Regions from separate parts of the Bacillus sp. Brlt_9 genome, predicted to be linked through region 2. Evidence: a T-box and tRNA genes for the amino acid it is inferred to sense, from the RefSeq annotation. Region 2 holds a T-box; the other holds one or more tRNA genes.
What was found. A T-box is a leader RNA that pairs with one kind of tRNA and senses whether it is charged. The one in region 2 lies ahead of asnS (asparagine--tRNA ligase), so its partner is inferred to be a tRNA-Asn.
Positions count from the first base shown of each region.

Region 1: it encodes a tRNA-Asn, which carries the amino acid that the T-box ahead of asnS (asparagine--tRNA ligase) is inferred to sense. The anticodon was not compared.

Region 1 covers NZ_JAYJLO010000003.1:622,183-632,729, forward strand. The annotation lists gene VF726_RS15805 (RCC1 domain-containing protein) at 1-391, opposite strand, end outside; gene VF726_RS15810 (RCC1 domain-containing protein) at 498-4,715, opposite strand; gene VF726_RS15815 (anti-sigma factor domain-containing protein) at 4,726-6,381, opposite strand; gene VF726_RS15820 (hypothetical protein) at 6,378-6,869, opposite strand; gene VF726_RS15825 (hypothetical protein) at 7,354-7,599, shown strand; gene VF726_RS15830 (hypothetical protein) at 7,637-8,053, shown strand; tRNA gene VF726_RS15835 (tRNA-Ile) at 8,183-8,256, shown strand; tRNA gene VF726_RS15840 (tRNA-Ile) at 8,339-8,415, shown strand; tRNA gene VF726_RS15845 (tRNA-Ser) at 8,509-8,601, shown strand; tRNA gene VF726_RS15850 (tRNA-Ser) at 8,895-8,985, shown strand; tRNA gene VF726_RS15855 (tRNA-Asn) at 8,993-9,067, shown strand; tRNA gene VF726_RS15860 (tRNA-Asn) at 9,111-9,182, shown strand; tRNA gene VF726_RS15865 (tRNA-Arg) at 9,238-9,311, shown strand; tRNA gene VF726_RS15870 (tRNA-Asp) at 9,690-9,765, shown strand; tRNA gene VF726_RS15875 (tRNA-Arg) at 10,054-10,127, shown strand; gene VF726_RS15880 (TerC family protein) at 10,229-10,547, opposite strand, start outside.
Region 2 covers NZ_JAYJLO010000002.1:301,959-312,505, reverse strand. The annotation lists gene VF726_RS07855 (endonuclease MutS2) at 17-2,377, opposite strand; gene polX (DNA polymerase/3'-5' exonuclease PolX) at 2,397-4,115, opposite strand; gene VF726_RS07845 (CvpA family protein) at 4,171-4,710, opposite strand; gene zapA (cell division protein ZapA) at 4,712-4,981, opposite strand; gene rnhC (ribonuclease HIII) at 5,106-6,041, shown strand; gene VF726_RS07830 (hypothetical protein) at 6,158-6,427, shown strand; gene VF726_RS07825 (hypothetical protein) at 6,441-6,692, shown strand; gene VF726_RS07820 (YuzL family protein) at 6,734-6,868, opposite strand; gene asnS (asparagine--tRNA ligase) at 6,961-8,352, opposite strand; T-box leader at 8,405-8,656, opposite strand; gene pheT (phenylalanine--tRNA ligase subunit beta) at 8,892-10,547, opposite strand, start outside.

The DNA.
Region 1 (10,547 bases), on a different contig from region 2:
ATTCAGTCAAAGCTATAACATTGACTGATGCCGCATCAATTTTAATTACTTTCTCGTTATTAAAGTAGGATGGGTCTATGCGAGTGGGGGAGGATCTATCTATTTTATCTTCTAAACCAAGTTGTCCTAGATCGTTTCGCCCAAAGGTCCAGACACTACCGTCCTCTTTTAAAATGGCTGTAAAACCAAGTCCCCCAATAAGCTGCACAGAATCAAAGGAAGAAATATTTGAAGTACTGTTAATTTCAAAAATTTCGGTTGCTTTTACCTGAGCCGGTTTATAAGGTGTGTTTGTATCATTGGATACTAATGGGGGGAGTAAGAGGAGAGATAATCCAATTATTAGGAATTTGTTTAATTGCTTTTTTGGGAAAATAGAAATGATGACCAAACCTCCCGCCAAAAAAAAGGAATGCAATATTGATTTGTTCTGTATAAAGTTGGTGACTCCTAATAATTTAAAGAAACAAAAAAACGTACCATATAATGATACGTTTTTAGGGTGTAAGTTGTAGGTCCCATATAATAGTGGAGGAAAAGTTATTATTTCCGTTTTGTTCTAAAAGAATATTCCTCGGAAGTTTTAAAGAAATATTGTTTTTTAGAACCTCTAATTTAAAGTACGATGCAGAATCATTTGCCTTAGAACTAATTATCTCTGTAGGAGTGGCTCTAAGTAAAATGTCTCCTAGTTTTTCAACAACTTTGTCTTGTCGATTTAATTTTGATACGTTTTTTAATAAGAAGGATTCAGGAGTAAAGGAGGAGTTCTTTGTTTTGAAATTGGTAATTGAAACGTTGAGAGAGTATGGAGAAGGTAAATCAGAAAAATCCTCATATTTGATAAACTCTTTATCTATCTGTGTAGGTGAGAGTTCTTCGTTTTTACCAAGAATTGTAGAAGGGAATGAAATAGAAGAAGGGGTATCTAGTTGATAAAAACCAGTTTCTTTATCAGAAGATGCTACTTTTATATATTTATCTTTTGCTTTAACTTCTAGTTCATACTTATTGGTTGAACGGTCTAATTCTATGTTGTTTTCAACAAAATAATTATTTGTGCCGCTATAAATTATTTTTCCGTTTTTTAATAGTCGGTATTCTTGGAATAGTATCGAGTGTTCCCAAGATAAATGGATAGAGGATAGTTTATTTTTTAAAATAAATTTCGGATTAAATATCTCTAAGTTTATTTTATTGCTGTTTGAGATTCCGTTTTTCGAGTCTTTAAGAAGAATTTCTCCCGAATGAATAGTGTTCTCTGTTAATTTTGGTGTTGTGAACTTCCAAACTACATTACTCTTCTCATTTTTATCAGAATTTGTATTTGTGGAGGAAAGTGTTTCATTATTTAGTTTGATTTCCGCAAGAGTTGGATCACCTATATCCGTATGAGTAAGAGTAGTATGGACTTCAAAAGTGTCTTTTGAGTTTATTGGTATCAAAATGTCGGAAGTGGAATTATGAAGTAGTGGTTGATGATTTAGATTAGAAACAGTAAATGTTTTTAAGGACTCTTGGTTATTTTCATCTTTAGCATAAATAGTGTAGCTTCCATTATTATTTATGTTTATATGATTGTTTTCAAAGTTGTTACCTGTTTTGATAATTTCATCTTTAGTTACATTACCGAATTTCCATTTCTTTAATGTGATATTTGAAATATCTTGGACGGTAACAAGTAGTGATAGGTAATCTTGCTGCCATTTGGGCGGCTCTTGAATTTCTATGTTCGGTGGGTATAAATCTAAATAGTAAGGTCCGGTCATTAAGTATGTTTTATTTCCAATGTTATCAAATGCTTCAAGGTGTAAATATGCTAATCCGTTAGTGTCTATTTTTAGAGATTCTTGTTTTTTCTCTATTATAGCAGACCAATTGTTAGGGATTGAAGTTGTATTAGTGATAGCATAACGGAAACCTCTATACCCAGATCCTCCAGTATCATCAGATGAAACTTTGATGTTTACGGGGTCAAGTTTCCATTGGGGAGTAGAATTTATATCCACATTAATAGTAGGATTAATTTTGTCTGTCACGCTAAAATTAAAGAAGTTTTCCCCTTTAACACCAGTTTCATTTTTCGCAATGATTCTGAGAGTATAAGCACCTAATTCATAAGTTCCGTCCAGTTTTATATTCATTTGAAACGGTTCAGGGATTAATTTTGAGTTAAACTCTTTAATTAAGCCAGTTTGTTTTCCTTTTTTTGATTCTATTTCGTAAGTTAAAGAAATAGGGACTCCAGGAGTTTCTGTAAATACTTCTCCGGTAATAGCTAGGTTATCATTTGTAGTGAAATCTTGATTATTTGAATTAAAAATAGAAACAATAGGTGGGAAAACTACAATTATTGGATTTGGATTGTATTGAGGTTGTCCTAATCCCAATTGACCTTCACCATCAGATCCAGTTACGAATAGATTGCCAGACTCATTTATAAACATAGCGTGCATCTGTCCACCGTTCACCTGTTTGACGGTTGTTGCGTTTGGTACTTTACGTGGCTCATTTCTTTGAATTAAGTCATCTAATCCTAATTGACCATATCTATTATCTCCCCAGCTATAAAGTTCGCCATTTGTTGTGATGGCGTATGAAGAGTTCATTCCAGCTCCTATGGTTTTTATTTTAGGTAAATTGTTTATTTTGGTTGGAATAGGAGGGGTACTGGTATTACCGATGCCAAGTTGACCATATGAATTATATCCGGCCGCCCAAACATTGCCCTCGTAGTCTAAATATAGATTGAAATCTAATCCCATTGCTATTTCTTTAATTGGAGGAAGATTGTTTACTAATTTAGGTATAGAAGTGTTACTAGTCATACCATATCGTATTGGGGTTCCGCCCCAAGCGTATATTTTACCTTCTGTAGTTAGAATGAGATTTTCGTATACTCCTGAGTAAACCTTTTTAAACGTTTCGTTTTTAGGAAGAATAGGTTCTTCAAAAGCGTATCTCCATCCCGGTTCCCTAGTACCGTTGTTTATTTCATATAATATTTCACCAATACCTAACATTCCTAAACCAGCGTCATATCCCCAGGTGTAAATCTTGTTATCTTGTGATAGGGCGATTCCGTGGAAATATCCTTGAGAAGCAGAGGTAAAATGAAAATTCCTATCTAAAAGAGTACTATTCAAGTTTTTTACAGGCTGACTCACTGAATTATAAGGAGCGTCAGATCCTAAACCTCTTTTCCAATTCTCGCCAAAATTCCAAAATTCTCCGTTATCAAGTAAAACGCCTCCGTGGATGTAGTCGCGTGTTGAACCATTTAGTTCTTTAATAGTCGCGCGACCGGAGAAGTCTTTTACGATTTTAGGAATATTTCTATCACCTGGTCTGTTTAAAGTCTCTTTAATCTCTCTACCACCCCAAGAATGAAGTTTATTATCACTTGTTGAAGCAAAGGATGAAAAATTAATACTTTGTATGTTAGTTACATTTGTGAGATTTTCATTTTTTGTAAATATATGTTTTGAATTTATATCGGTAGTGGCCAGTTCTCCATAGCTATTTCTTCCGAAAGTTGCAAATCGGAGGTCGTTAAATTGGATTATAGAATGTTCCGCTCCTGCACCAATTCTTTTCACATTTTCTATTCCAGTAAATGTAGCTAGAGGTGTTTCAAATGGTGTTCCTGCTTTTGGTATCTTGGGTCCTAAGTTTCCATATGTATTAGTACCGATCCCATATAATTTTGAATTTGAAGTTAATACAAGTAAAAAATCAGCTCCGCTTTTTATATCAATTATTTTTTCATTCGAACCCTCTAATTTAATTTCAACAGGTTCTTGATTAATATTTGGATAACAATATAGTTTGCCTTCATCATTTAAAAAAGTGGGGTATTTTGACATTGCGATTTTAGAAATTTGATATTTATCTGCACCAGGAAGTTTCTTTGGAATATCAGAATAGTTTTCTCCCCATACATATAATTCGTTAGATTTTTTTAAGCCTAAAACACCTCTACGATTAGGTGCAACTGAAATATCAATGATATTTATTAAAGGTTTAATTGAGCCTTCGATAGGCTTTTTATATAAGTTGTTAGATTCACAGCTTTCAATTTTAACATCCTCGTATGCGAAATATGAGAAATCGGAAAAACTCGTAGTAGTGACGTTCTTACAATTTCCAAGAGCACTAAACCAACTGCTTGTACCAATGCCAAATGCGGAAAATACATTGGATCCTGAACTTCTTACCATTCCTTCATTCGTTACAATTTGCATAGAAGGGTAGGGGGCATTGTCTGATTTTCCGGATGCCTCTATATCGATTATCAGCGGGTCGTTATAGATTAGTGATGGTTTTAGAGTACGGTATCCCCAATGATAAATTTTACCTTTTTCAGTTCTGGCGATAACTCCTATAGAATACGCCTCGATTTGTTTGATTTTTTCATTATTGAATAATGAAGAATTTAACCTCGTAGGAGAAGATCGATCAATAGTATCGTTTAATCCTAACTGTCCATAATCATTTCTTCCCCAGGTCCATACGCTACCGTCTTCTTTTAATATTGCTGTAAATCCTAAACCTCCTGTCATTTGAACAGCGTCAAGAGGTAGTTCTTGTGCATTTATTAATTCGCTTTTGATTAATGTATTTGGTAAATCATTATTATTTATGTTAGATAAAGGGGAAAGGGGAGGGTTAATTAAACATAGTGAAGCTACGTTTAATGTAATTAATTTAAACACTCTTTTAATATTAATTGTATATCACGCCCCTTTCGTTCCAAAATATTTTATGGTTTATATCATATATAATTAAATTACTTAAGAAAGTATGTAAAAAAAGCTTATCCTCGTTGGATAAGCTTTTTTGTGTTGCTGTTTGGTAACTCATAGCTGAGTACTTTGAAGTACCGTTTGATGTACTACCACAGAATTTTTTGATTTTCATCTTCTTGTAAACTTCTACCCATTCACCTTTTTCATTTTGCTCAAAGGTTAGAATCTCTTCGTACTCATAATAGTATCCATTCTTTTTACAAGAACATTCTTTTTGAGTCTCATCACAGGTTGCCCCCTCGTTACCGTTACCTTGGTCGTTGCTGTTACCTTGGTTGTTGTCTTTATCTTTATCTTTATCTTTGTCTTTGTCATTACCTTGGTTATTGCCGTTACCTTGGTTGTTATCTTTATCTTTGTCCTTGTCTTTGTCCTTGTCATTACCTTGGTTGTTGTCTTTATCTTTTTCTTTGTCTTTATCGTTACCTTGGTTGTTACCGTTACCTTGGTTGTTGTCTTTATCTTTATCTTTGTCTTTGTCTTTGTCTTTATCTTTGTCTTGGTTGTTGCCGTTACCTTGGTTGTTGTCTTTATCTTTGTCTTTGTCTTTATCCTTGTCCTTGTCCTTTTCCTTGTCTTTACAATTCTCGTTCTTATCTTTGTTCTTATCTCGAGCATTGTAATTACTTGTCTTCGGACACTCTTTATTAGTTCCTATGCCGTTTCCATCTCCAGTTTCCAGACCTTCAATATATCCATCGTCCTTAATACCGTTTCCAGAGCCACCACCAGACCCATCGATAGAATTCTTGTCGGAGCCACTACCAGAATCGCTTCCAGACCCATCTATAGAATTGTTGCCGGAATCATTGTTAGAACCGTTCTCAGAGCCAGAATTGCTACCTGTGCCTTTATCGTTATCAATATCGCTCAAATTAGATTTATCCTGATTAGAATCGTTTGGTTTAATGTGAGCAGGCTTAATATTTGTATCAATATTTTGATCAGCAATTTGTTTTTCAGATAAATCACTGGAAACGTTAATTGCAATCTGAGAAGTGGTATCCTCAAGATTCTTATTAACATCCTTTAGATTGTTGCTAGAGATTTCATCTGTTGGGCGAACTAATTCGTTTAAAATCTTTATAGGGTTAACATCTTTAATTCTAAACATTTTCTCTTTAGTTCTATCTTCACTCTCTGTAGAGGTATTGTCATCAGTACCACTGTGTTTGTTTTCAGTGTCTGTTGCTGTATCGCCGTTGTTATCTTTTTTGTTTGTTTCACCATCTTTAGGTAAAGCTGCGAGTTTACGATTGGCGTTTCCATTTTGGTTATTTGTAAAAGCTGCATCTAAGAAACTAAAACCTTTTGTAATAAGGTCGGGGATTGCACCGTCAGTAATTATTAATAAACTGGTAGTAATGACAAAAGATTGAATAACAATCTTAGGAAAAGTAAATAATTTACGTTTCTTTTTCTTATTCACATACATAATTTCCTTTTGCGCGAACCAAACCTCTTCACCTACAGAATATAGTTGGGGATTCTTCTTAAGTCTTAAAAATTCTCCCTTTGAAGTTAAAACTATAACAGAGCTTTTTTGTAACTCGACAATTATTCCGTCTTTCATTTATTCAACCCCTCTATTAGATATTTCTGCAATTCTTTGTAAGGTCCGATCAATAGAAGGGATATTGCAACTAGATAGGATGCGTATTTACTAATAAAGGATTGCTTATAATCGAATTGGGTTATGAGTTCATTACAAGGAAGTTTTTTTGTTTTTAACAAAATTTCTTTTAATGAACCTGTATCGGAAATCGATTTAGCAATAGAAATAGCATAATTCCTATCATCCTCATCCTTCGGCTCGTTCTCTGTAAGATGTGAAAAAGAAACATCAAATTTCTTTAATTCTTTTGAAAATGCGACTATCTCTAAATTTCTATTTTGTTTATTACTAGAAATCTCCTGTTCTAACAAAATGCGAGTTTTCTTTCTCCTGAAAATAGAAACTAAATATCTTGAGACAAGACTTTTTTTCTTATTTAATTTTGTTGGAGACTCCAAATTCTGTTTTTCCTGTGGATCCGTCGCAGTGTTATATGTATTAGTCATATACTCTGCCTCCTTAATTAAAACACATCCTCTATTTTCAATTAATTGTAGTGAAAAATCAACATATTTTTTATATAAAATATAAGGAAAAATTAAGTGCGAAAATATAAAAAAGAGGTAATTATTTCCTTGTGAATGATTATGCATAAAAAAGTTAGCTACTAACAAATGAATAGAGGTCGGAAAGTGAAAAAACAAGGTAATTTCTCGATGCATCGTGAAATGAAAAACTGGTTTTATAAGCTTTCACACCTATTGTAAACAAAAAAATTGTGAATTTACCATTTTGAAAATTAAATTGAGTATTTTTTTATTTTAAAAATTTTTGTATAAAAAATAAATATACTGATCATACACACTATTTGAAAAACTATATCAATAAGAATCGTTTAAAATATAGGTTGCGTATGAATTTTTTCTTTTATTATAAAAAGGTAGTTTTATAGTAATATAAAAGAAAGTATGGATGGAGGACTTTGATTATATGGGAGTAGAAATTGATTTGAGAGAAGATTTATTAGATATGGGTTTTAAGTATGTGAATATAGATGATAGTGATCCAGCTGATGTTTATGTAAAGGTCTGGTTTAGCTGGAAGGATTCACAACATAAAATACATAATGATGGAAGGAAAGAATTTTGCGAAATAGGTAATAGTCGTGAAGTCTATGATGAAATAATTAAATGGATTAAATCGCCACAAAAAAGCTTTGAAATAATATTATGTTAAGGAAAGTGCCATATTAATAGGAAAGAAGGGCTAAAAAATGAAAGACTCTTTAGAACAAGTTTTACACGCACTTGAATATTATAGTGATGCAACTATTAATGAAATTGAAAAAAAAGCTACAATAAAGGCAGTTAACCAAATTAAAGAATTGCATACAAAAGTTATTAAATTGACAGACAATGAAGTTGATTCTGCTAAGGAAAGTGTAGTTAATGAAATAATTGCCTTATTAACAAACGAAGAAGAAGTGTTAGTTTATGTAGCGTCTAAAAACGAATGGGAAAACTTATTCAGAACTTTAGAAGAAAACTATAACATACATATGATTAATCATACTGAATATTTACAGTTGCAAAATGAGAATGAGGAAACTATTGAATATAGTGCTTTAAAAACATCTTGGGATGCAATTTGGGATGAAGTTGGCGAAAGAGAAAACATTGTATTAAAGTAAGTAAATGTAAGAAGAGTTCCTAATAATAGGACTCTTTTTTTGTTTTTATTTATTTTTTTACGTTTTTTAAAAAAAGGGGTTGAAAATATATAAAAGGAAGGTGCATAATATAAACAGATAAAACAACGAGGACCTTTAGCTCAGCTGGTTAGAGCAGACGGCTCATAACCGTCCGGTCGTAGGTTCGAGTCCTACAAGGTCCATTCATTTTTAAAATGAAAGAAAATAAAAAAAGAAAAAGGGTTGCTATTTTTTAAAATTAATATATATATCAATAATTACGAGGGACCTTTAGCTCAGCTGGTTAGAGCAGACGGCTCATAACCGTCCGGCCGCAGGTTCGAATCCTGCAAGGTCCACCAATATGCGCAATAGTATAAGGAAGAACATTCGTTAGATAGTGTACATACGCTAATGAAAGGGCTGGGTCAGTACCAGTAATGCGCGTGAAAAGTGGGGGGATACTCAAGTCTGGCTGAAGAGATCGGTCTTGAAAACCGACAGGGGTGTCAAAGCTCGCGGGGGTTCGAATCCCTCTCCCTCCGCCATCTTAATAGTTATTCCTGAGTTCTAGGCAGGAGATTAGATGAAACTGTGCCAATGCTTTTTTATTTTCATCTCTTACCTAGAGGTTAGGAATTAACATAAATTAAATATGTTGTTTTGGTACAGAAAACAGTAAAACCATAACCTGGAATGTTTTACTGTTTGGGAACAACTGAGACGAGGATAAGATGTTGTAGAGACATTGAAGCCCTGTGGAGTGGAACAGGATCTCGCATTCACTAAGCTCAGCGATTTAATTGGTGGGGATTAAATCACATATTTAAATCTATTTTTTGGAGCAGTACCCAAGTGGCTCAAGGGGCTCCCCTGCTAAGGGAGTAGATCGGGAAACTGGCGCGAGGGTTCGAATCCCTCCTGCTCCGCCATTATTATTCCGCAATAGCTCAGCGGTAGAACAATCGGCTGTTAACCGATAGGTCGTAGGTTCAAATCCTACTTGCGGAGCCAAAATATAAACTTTTTAGTAAACCTTCAAACCTACTAAAATTTTTCCTTCTTAGCTCAGTGGTAGAGCGCCTGACTGTTAATCAGGATGTCGCTGGTTCGAACCCAGCAGGGGGAGTATTGTACAAAATCCCTAATCTATATGATAGGGATTTTGTACGACTTATTAACTTGCGGCAATAGCTCAGCTGGATAGAGCATCGACCTTCTAAGTCGAGAGTCGGGGGTTCGAATCCCTCTTGCTGCGTTTTATTATAGGCCAGTCCGTTATAACCACTTGGAAATACGCATCCGGGATCCTGGGTGGATATGGGTTCGAATCCTGTCTGGCTAACCTATTGGCAACATATATACGGTAAGGTTAAATGGGTTTTAAATGAGGGAGGAGCCATTCTCTTACAATAAGACGTCCCCGTGATTAGCCTGTAATGGGCGAGGGGGAGTAGCTACCGTCGAAGGGTGTTTAAGCGGATTTGTCATCCGTAATGGCTTAAGGGAAATGTTGGACAAACATAAAGGCGCATTTACAATTATAGACAATTTTAGTTTTTGCGGTTGTAATTTCAAACCAATATCTTTAGCTGTTACCGTAGTTGCTTAATAGAAATAAAAAATATTAATACTCGGTCCTGTGGTGTAGTGGTTAACATACCCGCCTGTCACGCGGTAGATCGCGGGTTCAAATCCCGTCAGGACCGCCATTAAATTATAATGTTATGTATGTTTAGTAATTCAGTAGAAGAGCTAAATTTTACAAATAAAATATAATAAAATAGCAACCTATTTATCCAATTCGTTAGTTATTTTATAAAATGCCCTACCGTTCACGCCTTTATATGTGTGCTGTGTAAGGTAGTGTGAAGAAAGCTAAAGACGGGTATAGGCGAAAACTGTAACCCTAAGGCACATAGAGTTACATACCTCGTAGTCTTTTGGAGGACGAAGTTAGACTCAGTTTCGAGCGCCGGTTATAGTCTTCCACCACATTTGCGGCAATAGCTCAGCTGGATAGAGCATCGACCTTCTAAGTCGAGAGTCGGGGGTTCGAGTCCCTCTTGCTGCGTATAAAAAAGTAACCAAAAATTTGGTTACTTTTTTGTTTTATATCTACTAAAACTAGAAAAATAATTAAAGAAAAAAAGCGGTGGATTATTCCACTGCTTTTTATTTGTTAGATTGCATATTCTTTTTTTGAAGAATGTAACCTAAACCAATTGAAACAATAGTTACTAATATTGGAATGATTAAATCGAAGTCCTTAAGTAGTTCTGTTAAGTGAGGATCAGAAACAATCATTTTACCCGCAGTCCAAGCTAGTATTGCAGATCCGATGTAAATAATAATTGGGAAGCGTTCCATACCTTTAAGAATGATTTGACTTCCGAAAATAATAATAGGAATACTTACAGCAACTCCGGCAATAATTGCAAACATAGAACCTTCAGCTACACCAGCTAAAGCTACAACGTTATCAAAACTCATT
Region 2 (10,547 bases):
TTTGTTTCGTTGTTTTCTATTTTAATTCGACAACTGTTACGCCTAGGCCTCCCTCGCCCATGTCACCGTAACGGAAGTTTTTCACACCTCGGTGCTTCTTCAAGTAATCTTGTACACCTTGGCGAAGTGCTCCTGTTCCTTTACCGTGAATGATTGAAACGCGTGGATAGCTTGCAAGCTGGGCATCGTCTAAATATTTCTCGACGCGCACCATTGCATTTTCAAATCTTTCACCACGAAGGTCAAGTTCTAATGAAACGTGGTAGTCTCTACCTTTTACTGTTGCAACTGCTTTTTTCTCTGTTTGCTTCGGCGTATTAATGTATTCCATGTTAGACTCTTTTACTTTCATCTTCAGAATACCGATTTGTACGCTCCACTCTGTATCACTTACTTTTTCAAGTAGTTGACCTTTTTGACCGAATGTTAGTACTTTTACTTCATCACCTGCGCGTAACTGTTGTTTCGGCGCAGTGTTTTTCACGTTTACTTTTTGTTTCTTCACAAGCTCTGGCGCTGCGCCTTCTAGACGGCTCTTCGCTTCAATTAGCTCGTGATCTTTCACGTTTGCAAGCTGTGCCTTACGCAATTGACGAAGTTCTTGAATAATGCCTTCTGCCTCTTTCTTTGCAGCTTCGACTTTTTCTTCCCCTTCTTTTTGCGCTTTTAATAATCGTTCATCACGATCTTCGTTAAATTCAATGATTTGACGTTGTAAATCGCGATGCAATTTTTCAGATTGCTTGCGAAGTGCTTCTGCTTCGTTCCAGTCACGCTCTGCGTTCTTTTGACTTTCTTCTAACTTCGCAATCATATTTTCAATTTTGTTTGTATCTGTACTAATGTGATTACGAGCTTGATCAATCACGCGATCAGATAATCCAAGGCGTTTCGAGATTTCAAAGGCATTACTACGTCCTGGTACACCGATTAATAATTTATACGTTGGGCTTAACGTGTTCACGTCGAACTCAACGCTCGCATTAATTACTTGTTCACGGTTATATCCGTATGCTTTTAATTCTGGGTAATGCGTCGTAGCAACAACGCGAGCACCGCGATTACATACTTCATCTAAAATTGAAATTGCAAGTGCAGCCCCTTCTTGTGGGTCTGTTCCAGCACCTAATTCATCGAATAAAACTAAGCTTTCAAAATCAGCTTTTTCTAAAATATCAACAATGTTCACCATATGTGAGGAGAACGTACTTAAACTTTGTTCAATCGATTGCTCATCACCGATATCAGCAAAGATGTTTTTAAATACACAAATCTCTGACTCATCCATTACTGGAATGTGAAGGCCAGATTGCGCCATTAATACACAAATACCAACTGTTTTCAGCGTAACTGTTTTACCACCTGTATTCGGTCCTGTAATAACAATTGTCGTGAAATCTTTACCTAACATAATGTTATTTGGCACGATAATTTCTGGATCAATAAGCGGATGGCGTGCTTGTCTTAAATCCATGTAACGCTCGTTGTTTACGATTGGTTTCGTTGCTTTAATACGCTTCGCATAGAAAGCTTTCGCAAAGATGAAATCAAGATTTGCAACTACCTCTACGTTTGATAAAACGATATCCGCTTCTACTGCCACTTCTTCTGTTAACATCAATAAGATGCGCTCGATTTCTTGTTTTTCTTTCACACGTGCTTCTTGCAGTGCGTTATTTAATTCTACAATGACTTGCGGTTCAATAAATAACGTTTGTCCAGAAGCAGATTGATCGTGAACAATACCGCCATATACGCCGCGGTATTCTTGTTTTACTGGGATTACGTAACGTTCGTTACGAATCGTTACAATCGAGTCAGACAGCATCTTTTGCGCATTGGAAGAACGCGTCATGTTTTCTAACTTTTCACGAATGCGGCTTTCCGCAGTACGAATTTGAGTACGAATACCACGCAGTTTATCACTTGCGCTATCGACTACTTCACCACCATCACCGATGCAATTTGTAATTTTCTTTTCTAAATCATATAAAGATACAATTTGAGCGACATGCGTTTCTAAAATTGGAAGCTCGACACCATTATCAACCATATCTTCAATGAAACGTTTCATATTACGACTACCATACATCGTATTGGCAATATCAAGTAGTTCATTTGGGCTTAACATACTTCCAATCTTTGCACGCTTCACATTTGAGCGAATATCCGTAATACCACCTAATGGTGCACTACCTTTTAAACGAATGACTTTCGCTGCTTCATCCGTTGTATCTTGCATCTCTACAATTTCTTCAAAATCTGTGCTCGGTACTAAATGCTTCACTTTATCACGACCAAGTGAAGAAGCTGTATGTTCAAGTAATTGTTCTTTTACTTTATTGTATTCTAATACACGCAACGTTCTTTCTAACATGTTGCAGGTCCCCCTTGTGTTACTTATTACGTTTAATATAGTCTAATAAACGTTCAATATCCCACGTATTAATCACGTTATCTTTTTGAATCCAACCTTTACGTGCTGCTGCTACACCTGTTTCCATATCTTCTAACATTTCAAGCGTATGAGCATCCGTATTAATCGCTACTTTTACACCAGCATCTTGTGCTTGTTTTAATAATTTCGCGCTTAAATCTAGACGGTTTGGATTCGCATTTAATTCTAAAACTGTATTTGTTTCTTTTGCGAGTTCAATTAATAAATCTATATCTACATCATAGCCTGCGCGTCGTCCAAGAAGACGTCCTGTCGGATGAGCAATCATCGTGACATGCTTATTCTCTAGCGCAGCACGAAGACGTTTCATAATCGTTTCACGGTCTTGTGAGAAGCTAGAGTGAATCGCTCCGATGACGTAATCTAATTCTGCTAATACTTCATCATCAAAATCAAGCGAGGCATCCGGTAAAATATCCATTTCAATTCCGCGTAAAATTGTAATGTCTGGATACTTTTCATTCATGCGTTCAATTTCTTTCGCTTGCTCGCGAAGGCGCTCTTTCGTTAAACCATTCGCTACTTTTAAATATTGAGAGTGGTCGGTAATTGCCATAAATTTATAACCACGAGCACGACATGCCTGTACCATTTCCTCAATTGAAAAAGCACCGTCACTCCACGTTGTATGCATATGTAAATCACCTTGTATATCAGAGAACTGAATTAAGTTTGGATACTCTTTAATTAATTCAATTTCTTTTCCATCTTCACGCACTTCTGGCGGGATAAACGGCAGTCCGAAATGAGCAAAGAATTCCTCTTCTGTTTCAAATGTCTTCACTTCACCTGTTTCTAAATTTTCTACACCGTACTCACTAATTTTCTCGCCTTTATCTTTTGCGATTTGACGCATTTTTACGTTATGGTCTTTTGATCCTGTGAAATGGTGAAGAGTTGTAATAAATTCTTCTGGTTTTACTAAACGGAAATCAATTGAAATATCATATTCATATTGAAGACGAACAGAAACTTTCGTATCTCCGCTCGCGATTACTTCAATCATATTATCAAATTGCAGTAAATGCTCACGTACTGCTGCTGGTTCTGTCGTTGCAATGATAAAATCTAAATCTTTCACCGTTTCACGAACACGGCGCAAACTACCAGCACGAGAGAAACGAATTACTTCAGCAATATTCGACAATTTCTCCTCTATTTCCCCGGCAATAGGCAATACCATCGCGATTGGTAAACGCTCTGGACGAGACCCTACTTGATCGATTGCTTCTAATATTTTCTCTTCTGTCTTCTTACCGAAACCTGCTAAAGCTTGTACTTTATTTTCCTCACACACCGCTTTTAGCGATTCCATATCAACGACACCAAGTTCTTTATATAACTTAGCTACCTTTTTACCACCAAGGCCTGGCAATTTTAATAACGGCAATAAGCTACTCGGCACTTCTTGTTCAAGCTCTTGTAATACTTCAGATGTTCCCGATTCTATATATTCTTGAATAACTGCTGCTGTTCCTTTTCCAATGCCCGGAATCTTCGTGAAATCTTCAATCTCAGAAAGACTACGATCATCACTTTCTAATGCTGCTGCCGCTTTACGAAATGCAGATATTTTAAATGGATTCGCGCCCTTTAGTTCCATAAACAGGCCGATTGTCTCTAATAATTTAATAACTTGTTTTTTATTTACTTTCATCATTGCCCCGCCTTTCTTTCATAGAAAAAAACTCCTCTTTCCGAAAAAAGAGAAGTTATACTCTGCTACCTGTCTGCCATAGTTCCTTCACCTTTTCAGAGAGAATAGGTGTATCGTCTACAATTATTTTGCTAATTGATGATTGTTGTAATGGTGTTTGTAGTTGTTCAATCGGAAGAATGTTTCCAACGATAATTAAAACAAACAAAATAATATACACTTCTAAAAATCCGAGGATTGCCCCCGCAAACGCATTGACTTGCTTTAAAACCGGTATTTCTGCAAACATATTTAACAAATTACCAAGTAATGAAAGTGCGATTTTTGTAATAATAAACAATATGATAAACGCAAGCGCTTGATAAAATACTGTTTCAATATTATTTGCATCAATCCATTCTGGAACAGATACGTTTTTATCAAATGGATACGGAATAAATTTCGCAAGTGCTGGCGCTAAATCTTTACAGTACCAGTATGCAACAAGGTATGCGATAATAAAGCTTGTTAACTTTACAAGTTGCAGAATAAACCCTCTGCGTAAGCCGAGGAAAAATCCCATAACAAGCAGTAAAATGATAATAATATCAATCATGTTATTCCATTCCTTTTTTTGTCATACTTTCTTTCAATTTCTCATGTTCTTCTTTTAATTTTATGTAATCGTGTATGACGTTTACCGCCGTCAATACCGCTAGTCTACTCGTGTCAAGCGAAGGATTCTTGGCATTGAGTTCGCGCATTTTATCATCCACAATCGCTGCTACCATGCGGATATGACTTGTACTTTCATCGCCAACAACTGAATATTGCTGACCATAGATTTCTACATTAATTCGACTTTTCTTTCCCTTTTGTTGTGACAACTCACCGGCCTCCAATCACGTACAGAATCCTAAAGTTTATCATACCATGAACCTTCATAATATGGAAACAGAAAGAACAATCCGATATGATAAAAATAACAATATAAAAAAAGGGGTGACCATTATGTCAAATTCTATCGTAATTCAAACAAATTCTACAGTAATTGAAGACATGAAACAACAATATAAACATTCGCTTAGCCCAAAAATTCCACAAGGCGGAATCTTCATGGCAAAAGTACCATCTTGCACAATTACAGCGTATAAATCTGGAAAAGTAATGTTCCAAGGTGGACGTGCTGAAGCAGAAGCTGCCCGTTGGCAAACTGTCTCTCAAACACCGAAAACAGCTGTAAAAAGATCTGTTGATTCACACCGTTATGCACCGCCTGCTTCCATCGGTACAATGTCTATCGTAGGGTCAGATGAAGTTGGTACTGGTGATTTCTTCGGACCGATGACAGTAGTTGCTGTATATGTGGATGCGAAGCAAATTCCACTACTAAAAGAACTTGGTGTAAAAGACTCTAAAAACTTAAATGACCATCAAATTACTGCCATTGCGAAACAACTTCTACACGTTGTTCCTTATAGCTCTCTTGTCCTTCATAACGAAAAATATAACGAGCTATTTGATAAAGGAAACAACCAAGGTAAGTTAAAAGCTTTACTACATAATAAAGCTATTACAAACTTATTAGCAAAGATCGCACCTACAAAACCTGAAGGCGTCTTAATCGATCAATTCACACAACCTGATACATACTACAAATATTTAGCAAAACAAAAACAGGTACAGCGTGAAAATGTTTACTTCGCAACGAAAGGTGAAAGCGTTCATTTAGCAGTAGCCGCTGCTTCTATTTTAGCTCGTTACTCATTCGTAAAACAGTTTGACGAGCTAAGCAAAAAAGCTGGTATGCCACTTCCAAAAGGTGCCGGTAAACAAGTCGATATCGCCGCTGCTAAATTAATTCAAAAGCTTGGTAAAGAACGATTACCTGAGTTTGTGAAACTGCATTTCGCTAATACGGAGAAAGCGTTTCGCTTACTAAAATAGTATCGACAAAAACAGGAGCCTACAAACTCCTGTTTTTTGTTTCACTCTACTATTAACCTTATATTTTTGTTAAAATTTAAATATACAGATTATTCTAACGCAGGAGGAGATTCCCATTGCTACTTCTACAAATGATTCTAAATATTTTACTAGGTGATCCACACGAAAGACAGTTTGAAATTAGAGAAAACATTCAGCTACTAAGTGAACAACCAGCATTCAACGATTTAATAGAGCGTTACGGCCGGTCTTTCTTATTAAACTTTCGGATTCGAAGATTTATCGGGAAACACGATGCCCGGTTGTTAATACATAATCCAGTAAAACTACAACACTTCTGTGAGGAACTTGAGTTTATGATTAGAAGAAAAAGATTGTTTACATAAGGAGGGAATTCATATGAACGCTGTAAAAATTAAAAAGTTATTATATGTTTTCGTACACCTCGTGGGCCCACTTTCTTACCTCACTATTTCTATCATTTGGGGAGCTTTTTTCACTACTAAATCCACATTCGAAAATATATCTGATAGTCTTGGTGTGATGGCCATCTATTACGTGTTCATGAGCTTACTGTGGTTTTTCTATTTAGATCGATTAGACAAAGATGTAGATACCATTACAAAAGAGATTCATGATAACAAGATATAATACACAAAAAGGGAGAGCCACCAAGACTCTCCCTTTTTATGTTAGCTTCGTTTCTGCTTCTTATTTGATGAAGATACTTTATGAGAACCCGTTTCATGTGTCGTCGTTCCTTGTCCTTCTACTTCTGGAGAACCAAGGCTTGATCTTGAATGATCTTTTTTCACTTTTTTACTCATTTATATTCACCCCTTCGCGTTACTTTTTGCTATGGGGCAATAAACTATGCAAAATAAAAAGCGAGAGGAAAGCCTCTCGCTTTTTTCACATTTTAGAATTCAGAAGAACCTGGAGTTCTTGGGAATGGAATTACGTCACGGATGTTAGCCATACCAGTGATGTACATTAGGAAGCGCTCGAAACCTAGACCGAATCCAGCGTGTTTTGTACCGCCGTATTTTCTAAGTTCTAAGTACCACCAGTAGTCCTCTTCGTTCATACCTAATTCTTTAATTCTGTCTACTAAAACGTCCATTCTTTCTTCACGTTGGCTTCCGCCGATTAATTCGCCGATGCCAGGAACTAGAAGGTCAGTAGCAGCTACTGTTTTTCCATCTTCATTCATACGCATGTAGAACGCTTTAATGTCTTTTGGATAGTCTGTTACGAATACAGGGCGTTTGAAGATTTCTTCTGATAAGTATCTTTCGTGCTCTGTTTGTAAGTCAATACCCCATTCTACTGGGTATTTGAAGTCAGCACCTGACTCTTGAAGCACTTTAATTGCTTCTGTATATGTGATACGACCGAAGTCCGAGTTGATTACGTTGTTCATGCGCTCTAGAACTGTTTTATCAACGAAGCTGTTGAAGAATTCCATTTCTTCTGGTGCATGCTCTAGTACGTATTTCATTGCATATTTCAGCATATCTTCTGTAAGATCCATTACATCGCCTAATTCAGCGAATGCAATCTCAGGCTCAACCATCCAGAACTCAGCAGCGTGGCGAGTTGTGTTTGAGTTTTCTGCACGGAATGTAGGTCCGAATGTGTATACGTCACGGAATGCTAATGCATAAGCTTCAGCGTTCAGCTGTCCACTTACTGTTAAGTTTGTTTCTTTGCCGAAGAAGTCTTTTGATTCATCAACTTGTCCGTCTTCGCCTTTTGGTACGTTGTTTAAATCTTGCGTTGTTACGCGGAACATTTCGCCTGCACCTTCTGTATCACTACCAGTGATGATTGGTGTGTGAACATGTACGAATCCACGCTCTTGGAAGAACTGGTGAATCGCAAATGCTGCAACAGAACGTACACGGAACGTTGCAGAGAATGCATTCGTTCTTGGACGTAAGTGAGCGATTGTACGTAAGTATTCAAACGTGTGACGTTTCTTTTGAAGTGGGTAATCAGAATCTGATAAGCCCTCGATATCAATTTTTTCTGCTTTAATTTCAAATGGTTGCTTCGCTCCAGGCGTTGCAATTACTTTACCTTCTACTTTAACTGAAGAGCTAAGCGGAAGTTTTGCAATTTCTTTGAAGTTTTCTAACTCTGTATCGAAAACGATTTGAACGCTTTTGAAGAAGCTACCGTCGTTTAATTCGATGAAACCAAATGCTTTTGAATCACGTAAGTTACGAATCCACCCTGATACTTGTACTGTTTGACCTGCGTATTTATCTGTATCTCTATACAGACTTTTTACTAATGTGTTTTCCATAGTGAAATTCTCCTTTGCTGATATATTTAAATACAAAAAAACCTTTCATCCATAAAGGGACGAAAGGTTAAACTTCGCGGTACCACCCAATTTGTCATAAAGACCAACTTTAACTCGTATGTAATACATACTTCCCGGTTTGTAACAGGCCGGATTCCCGTCTAAGTCTACTCTTGAATACAAGATTCAATTTCGGTTAGCAACTCCAAGGTGTTCTTCACATATACCGCCTCATCAGGCTCTCACCGTCCCTGACTCGCTTTGGATTATAGTATATACTACTTTTCCTTATCATCGTCTTTCATTTTGTTAAACTAAAATTAATGTACTACATTCGAGAGAAAGATGCAAGACGCCAAAACATATATCGGCGATTTTTAAAATATATCAACCGTAACTCCAAATATATCAGCGATTTTCATAATATATCAACCGTAACTTTAAATATATCGGCGGTTCGACATAGAATATCGACCTACCGACACTTTTCGACAATCGTGCCATAAAAAAATTGCCGGAATAAATCCGGCAATTTCTTATTACTTACGTAACTCCGCACCAAATTTCTCTTCTACCGTTGTTAATACACGGTTGTGTGCTTCTGTTACTTCTTCGTCTGTTAACGTACGTTCTGCATCGAAGTAAGTCATAGAGAATGCAAGTGATTTCTTGCCTTCTTCCATTTTTTCACCTTCGTATAAGTCAAATAGTGTTACGTCTTTCAGAAGTTCTCCACCAGCTTCAGCAATAACTTGCTTCATTTCGCCAGCTTTTGTTTCTTTCGTTACGACAACAGCCATGTCACGTGTCATAGATGGGAAACGTGGAATTGCTGCGTAGTAAGTTTCTTCAGCGTCTGCACCGAATACTTTTACAAGAGATAGTTCGAATACGAATGTATTTTTCACATCTAATTGTTTTTCTGCTTCTGGGTGCAATTGACCGATGAAACCAATTACTTCGCCATCTAATACGATGTCAGCTGTACGACCTGGGTGCATACCTTCACGTTTTGCTGGTGCATATGTGATTTGGTTTGAAACGCCAAGTACGTCGAATAGTCCTTCTAGTACACCTTTCACAACGAAGAAGTCTACTACTTTTTTCTCACCTTGCCATGCATGGTGAAGAGCAAGACCTGTCATAACACCTGCAAGATGTTGTTCTTCTTTCGGAAGTTCTCCTGCTTCTGTCGGTAAGAAGATAGAGCCTACTTCGTATAAAGCAACGCTGTCGTTTTTACGTGCAACGTTGTATGAAACTGCTTCTAACAATTGTGGCACTAGGCTTAAACGAAGTTGGCTGCGCTCTTCACTCATTGGAAGTGCAAGATTTACAGGCGCCTTTTCGTTTGGCTCAACCATATATTGTTTCGCTTTGTCAGCACTTGTTAACGAATACGTGATTGCTTCATATAAACCAGCACCTTCTAAGAAGCGGCGTACTTTACGACGTTTCGTTTGTGCTGATGTTAATTTACCACGAGTCATTGTTCCAGAAGGTAATGTAACTGGAATGTGGTCATAACCGTATAGACGGCCTACTTCTTCTACTAAGTCTTCTGAAATTGTAATATCAGGACGACGTGCTGGTACATTCACATGGAATGTTCCTTCTACTTCTGTGAATGGGAACTTCAAGTTTGTGAACATTGTACCCATTTCACTTGCAGAAATATTTGTACCTAATACACGGTTTACTTTTTCAGCAGTAACAGATACTGTACGCTCTTGTACTTGTAAGTTATCAGCTTCTACTACACCTTCAAGTGCTTCTCCGCCAGCGTATTTCGCCATTAAAGCAGCTGCGTGTTGAATTGCTTCAAACGTACGCGTTGGATCGATTCCTTTTTCGAAACGTGCACTTGATTCACTGCGAAGACCTAAGTCTTTTGATGTACGGCGCACGGTTTGACCTGCAAAGTATGCAGATTCAATTAGAACGTTTACTGTCTCATTTGTAACTTCAGAATCTGCTCCGCCCATTACACCAGCAACAGCTAAAGCTTTTGTTCCGTTTGTAATTACAAGATGGTGATCTTGTAACGTACGCTCTTGATCATCTAACGTTTCAATTTTTTCGCCTTCTTTTGCAAGACGAACAACGATTTCTTTTGAACCTAATTTATCGTAATCGAATGCGTGTAACGGTTGACCGTATTCCATTAAAATGTAGTTTGTAATATCAACTACATT